Microbulbifer sp. GL-2: one gene and its partner. The protein of the gene in region 1 interacts with the protein of each later gene in a pairwise test. Links are inferred from orthologs where the notes say so. Each region holds a gene or a part of one and is shown on either strand. Other genes may lie near its edges.

Region 1 (2,891 bases):
AACAGTCTCTCTGATAGGGATTCTCTGTTATAAATATAAAACCATAATCTTCAGTGATAGAACCCCCAGAAGTGTTCGACATGAAAACCCGACCATCTGTTTCATCACAAGCAAAGCGTCCTAAAAAGTCCATCTTAAATTTAGAATCGATCATTCTGGTTAACAATAAATCGCGACTCACTACATTGATAGCCGGGCCACCAATGCATATAAATGTTTTTTGATCATGCACAAAATTATGGGAGTCATGAAAAACCACCCTTCTTTTAGGGTATATTTCACTTATTCTATCCTTCAACATCTGTGTCGCAAGAGATTCATCATAAGGCATAAACAATACATTATCCGGGATAGGACTTTGTGTCTTTGTTATTTCTGAAAAAAGGGATTCTTGCTTAATCAATGGAAGAACGACATGAATGTCTGAACTGGAATCACCAAGAAATCTATCCAAAAGAGCTCTATAAGGCTTTGCGTCAAACTTCTTCTTACAGAAAGCTGCCGTGCCGATGAACAATGTAGTAAAACCCGCCTCTATAAAAGGGATAGATAGCCAATCAAGAACAGTATCTAGAAATAGAAATTCCACAGCACACTCCCCACCCGAAAAAATTTGACAAACCTGGAGTTTAATAAATTAAAAATCTAAAATCCCAGTATAAGGTAATGAACTTTTGCTTGCCGAAAAATATACAGGGATCCTGCAGGTAATTTTTGCAACGGGAGTTGCACCAAAATAGATCCAGATAGAAAAAATTAGCTACCTTTAGACAAGACCGAGCAAACTATTGGATATTGTTGAGCGATAGATATATCTGGGGGGCTAATTCGATTAAATACACGACGAACTTTCCATCCCGCTAATGCAGTCAACCTTAAAAAACACCCAATAACAACATCCAATACACTATATAGCCCCCCAATAGAATACTGATAATAGTTTTCATTTGAGGAGAGGCGATAAAATATCCTAACTAAAATATACCGAACTTAGCAAAAGGGAAGCCCCATAAGTACAAGAGGGCACTTCAGTTTGGTTTCTATAAATAAAATTACTGGGCATTAACCAAAAATCTAATTGGACTAGTCAAAAAATACCAGTCCATTCATTTAAAATTAATTATCAATCAGCGGGCGCCTAAACCTCTATAGCAACCCTGTGCAACTGGTTAGCCTCCGGCAATGCCCACTCAATCGGCTTTTCACCACGCTGCTGTAACCAGTGATTAGCCTGAGAAAAAGGCCGGGTACCAAAGAAACCTCGATGAGCTGAAAGAGGGGACGGGTGTGGCGCACGCAGTACCAGGTGCTTATTACGATCAATAAAGCTCCCCTTTTTCTGCGCATAGCTACCCCACAGCACAAAAACCAGCCCTTCGCGTTGTTCTGCCAGTTTGTGAATAGCGGCGTCGGTGAACTGCTCCCAACCACGCCCCTGATGAGCTCCGGCCTTGCTATCTTCAACCGTGAGAGTGGCATTTAGCAATAATACACCCTGCTCCGCCCAAGGCTGAAGACAGCCATGATGGGCAGGAGAAATACCAAGATCTGAGTACAGCTCTTTATAGATATTCTGCAGTGAAGGTGGGATACGTACGCCAGGCATCACAGAAAAGCACAAGCCATGGGCCTGGCCGGGGCCGTGGTAGGGATCCTGCCCCAGAATCACCACCTTTACCTGATCAAAGGGCGTGGAGTTAAAAGCATTGAAAATCTGTCCGCCAGGTGGGTAAATCCGCTTGCCTGCCTCTTTTTCTCCTCGCAGGAACTGGCGCAATTGAGCCATATAGGGCTCTTTGAACTCCCCCCCCATTACATCGAACCAGGAGGGATGAATCTTGATATTGTCCGGAACCGGCATCGTTAAACCTTGAGTATTTTCTGTACTTGTCTTCGCAGTTCCGGCACCACCTCTTCCTCAAACCAGGGCCTACGGCGCAACCATAAAGTGTTGCGTGGGCTGGGGTGTGGCAGAGGGAAGTAGCGGGCCGGCAGGGCATCACGGTAGTGGCGCACATTCTCTGTAATACTGCCATACCAATGCGGCAGGTAGTGGCGCTGGGCGTATTGTCCCACTAACAGGGTAAGTTGCAAGTTGGGAAGCTGCTCCAACAGGCTTTTGTGCCAGGTGGCAGCACATTCAGGGCGCGGCGGCAGGTCACCCCCCTTTCCACGGCCTGGATAACAGAAACCCATAGGGATAATAGCGATCAGGGATTGATTGTAGAAAGTTTCCCTTTCAACAGACAGCCAGTCGCGAAGCCGATCTCCAGAAGGATCATTCCAAGGGATACTGGTTGCATGGACTTTAGTACCCGGTGCTTGGCCGACAATTAGTAGACGCGCGGACTCCGACGCGTGAAGGACCGGATTGGGCCCCAGGGGCAGGTGCTCCTCACATAGGCGACAAGCACGTATTTCCTCCAGCAGTGCCGGCAACTTCTTAGCCACCACCTATCAAAAGCCCTCTGGTAAGGCCAGATGCAACATCAGCCCACGGCGGTCATGGGGAACCTGGGCACGACTGATATTGTTGTTATTGAAAACCACAAAGATGCCCTGATCATTCACAGCCAGCCCGGCACCATTACCACCAAAACGGGACACTTGATATGCATGCTCAGGCGATTCCTCATGATGACGATAAACCAGGCACCACTCCGCACTCAAGCCGGGTAGGGACCTACGACAGACCGCATGCGCATTGCTTTCCAGCGTAAATAGGGCATCATCGTAGTAATCAAGGCCTCTCAGGTTTTCCGGCCGACCACGGAAATCCAATCCATCGACGGGCGGCAGTGAGAGAACCTGAAACGTTCCATTGGGTTCCAGTTTAAGCAGCCCCCTGGGCTCCCGCTCTATTGCCACCCACAAGTTATCATCAACCTGCA
Region 2 (2,819 bases), 2.3 Mb from region 1 along the record:
GTATTTCTAAGCTGGCTCTTGTTGATTGAAGCTAAGTTTGTAGTTTGTTTACTTGATCCGGCGAAGTAGTCTCTTGAAGGTTTTGAATTGAGGTACTTTTCGAGCCATTCTGCATCCAACTCATTCCCTATTATACGGGCTTTGAATACGTGGTTTTGATGCGCCATGTATTCAGATCTAACTTGCCAAATTGCAGTGCGTCCCACTTTGTCCCAATCACCGCCTTCTGTAATAAGTAGATCGCCGTATTGCACTTGATATTTTTTTATTTCTTCCTTAGCAATTTCAATTTCTTTTATTTCTTCTAGTGCTAACTTGCTACGCTGAACATTAGCCACACGTAAATAAGGAACGATAACCGTTTCTTTGCCGGCGAACTTCCTGCCTTTGGTTATTCCACTACCAATCTCGACGATCTCATCAAATCGTATCCATGACCAGCTATTAGGCAGCTCAAAAGGTTCTTCATTACTGGAAATATTAGGTAAAGAATTCCGCTTCTTAGTACTCTTACCTGTCATCAACTGTGCTTTCTCAGCAGCAACCCGCTCCAACAACACACTAGCCGGCTCATCATTCGGATCTTGCGGCACCAACTTACCGCGTACGGCTAGCTCCAGAATCAGCTCGCGCAGTTTCCTAATGCCGTACAGCTCTCTTTTGCTATTGCTGCCACGGCCCTGGGTTTTCTTGGCTTTAACCGCAGAGGTCCAAAGTTCCAAGTTCTCAGTAATTAATTTTTCCGCACTCATTGCTGTTAACCCTCGCTCTGGCCGGTAAGGGCTTCGCATAAGATACCTTTCAGCTGGTCGCGCAACTTCTGGATCTCCGCCTGCTGCTTGCTGTACTGGGCCAGTAGGGCATCGGGGTCGTGGCTGATTTCCTCTTCCTGGTGGGGGTTTTTAATATCCAGGTTGTAATTGCGCTCGATAATCTCATCGATACTCACCTGCCAGGCGTTCTCGTTGGCCTGGCGGTTTTTGCGCTTGAGCTTGGTTTTCTGGCGTTTGCCCTCGCCCCACCAGTCGGCACACTCATCGAAATGGGCCAGCTGCATGGGTTTGGTTTTATTAAAGGCTTTTACCCCTTCGGGCAGGGGCACTTCGTAGTACCAAATATCCTTGGTGGGTGTGCCTTTCTCAAAAAACAGGATATTGGTCTTGATACTGGTGTAGGGGGCAAATACCGATTTGGGCAGGCGCACAATGGTGTGCAGGTTGCACTCTTCCAGCAGCATTTTCTTGATTTTGGTTTTTACACCTTCGCCAAACAGGGTGCCGTCTGGCAGTACTACGGCGGCGCGGCCCTTGTTTTTTAATACTTCGACAATCAGCTGCAAAAATAGGTCGGCGGTTTCTCGGGTCTGCATTTCGGCGGGGAAGTTTTTCTCGATACCGTCTTCCTCGGTACCGCCGAAGGGTGGGTTGGAGACCACCACATCGATATCTTCATCCCAACTGGATAGGGGCTTGCTGAGGGTATTGCCGTGCTTGATTTGCACCGGCACTTCTATGCCGTGCAGCAACATATTGGTGGTACACAGCAGGTGCGGTAGCTGTTTTTTCTCTACGCCCCGGATTTGCTCTTGTAGGGTCAGCTGGTCTTCGGCGGTTTTTACGTAGTTGTTCTCTACGTGGTCGAAGGAGCAGGCGAGGAAGCCGCCGGTGCCGCAGGCGGGGTCGAAGATGGTTTCCCCCAGTTGTGGATCGATCATCTGCACAATAAAGCGGGTCACGGCGCGGGGGGTGTAGAACTCCCCGGCGTTGCCGGCGCTCTGCAAGTCTTTCAGGATCTGCTCGTAGATATCGCCAAACAGGTGGCGTTCGCTGGAGTCGGTAAAGTCGATTTCGTTGAGCTTGTTGATCACCTGGCGCAGCAGGGTGCCGTTCTTCATATAGTTGAAGGCGTCATTGAACGCCTCCTTGACGACAAAGCCCCGGGGGTTGCTGCTGATCGGCGCCGATAGGCCCTTGAGCTTGGGGAACAACTGTTCGTTGACGAACTCCAGCAGTTCATCGCCGGTAATCCCCTGGCTGTCGGCGGCCCAGCTGCGCCACAGGTATTTTTTGGGAATAGGGGCCCGGTAGTCGTCCTGCTCAAACTCCAGTTCCTCTTCCTGGGCATCAAAGATTTTCAGGAACAGCAGCCAGGACATCTGCCCGAGGCGCTGGGCATCGCCATCGACGCCGGCGTCTTTTCGCATAATATCTTGGATAGATTTGATGACAGTGCTGACGGACATAGTACTTCTCAATCGTAAATGGCTGCGCTCGTTGGCTGAGCGCAGCTGGGGTATTTGTGTGGTAGCTGGGCGGCGTTAGTGGTTAGGCGCTGAGGTCGTCGTCGCAGTAGAGCTGGTCTTCCAGCTCGTGCAGCGCCTGGCGGTATTCGTTTTTACCGCCGAACTCTTTTTGGACAATGGTTTTGGGGCTGCCCAGGGTTTTAATCTGCGGCACCTTGAGCTCGGCGTAGCTCGTCTGTTCCAGTTGTTTTATACCGTCATCGGCATACTGCTCGATCAACATATCGAGCACTTTTTGCGCAACATCGGAGTATTTGCTGAAGTAGTTGCGCTTCTTGACGTTCTCGGCCCGTTCGCGCCGGGTCAGTGGCGGCTGATCGTATACGATGTGGCAGATAAGGTCGAACGGGTCCATATCCCGGCCTACTTCTTCTTCCAGGGCCTTCCAGATCACGCCTTCTGCGGCGAGTTCTTCAATCACGGCTTGCTTGCGCTCGCTGTCTTTCCACTTGCGGGTGAAGTCGTCCAGGGAGGCAAAGCATTTGCTGACGGCTTTGCGGGTGTAGTCCTTAAAGGA

What was found. The genes of interacting proteins can lie anywhere in the genome.
Region 2: the proteins of ung (region 1) and GL2_RS10090 interact in binary tests that used the Escherichia coli proteins (3 or more experiments, as listed by UniProt). The link is inferred for Microbulbifer sp. GL-2 from one-to-one orthologs.

Annotation. Positions count from the first base shown.
Region 1 is NZ_AP019807.1:51,030-53,920, forward strand. It holds ung (uracil-DNA glycosylase), read right to left. Parts: upstream 1,862-2,891; coding sequence 1,139-1,861; downstream 1-1,138. Other genes in the region: GL2_RS00225 (hypothetical protein), read right to left, coding at 1-589; GL2_RS00235 (uracil-DNA glycosylase family protein), read right to left, coding at 1,864-2,454; GL2_RS00240 (esterase-like activity of phytase family protein), read right to left, coding at 2,458-2,891. UniProt on the Escherichia coli protein: Excises uracil residues from the DNA which can arise as a result of misincorporation of dUMP residues by DNA polymerase or due to deamination of cytosine.
Region 2 is NZ_AP019807.1:2,322,031-2,324,849, forward strand. It holds GL2_RS10090 (N-6 DNA methylase), read right to left. Parts: upstream 2,243-2,819; coding sequence 758-2,242; downstream 1-757. Other genes in the region: GL2_RS10085 (restriction endonuclease subunit S), read right to left, coding at 1-752; hsdR (EcoAI/FtnUII family type I restriction enzme subunit R), read right to left, coding at 2,325-2,819. UniProt on the Escherichia coli protein: The subtype gamma methyltransferase (M) subunit of a type I restriction enzyme. The M and S subunits together form a methyltransferase (MTase) that methylates A-2 on the top and A-3 on the bottom strand of the sequence 5'-AACN(6)GTGC-3'.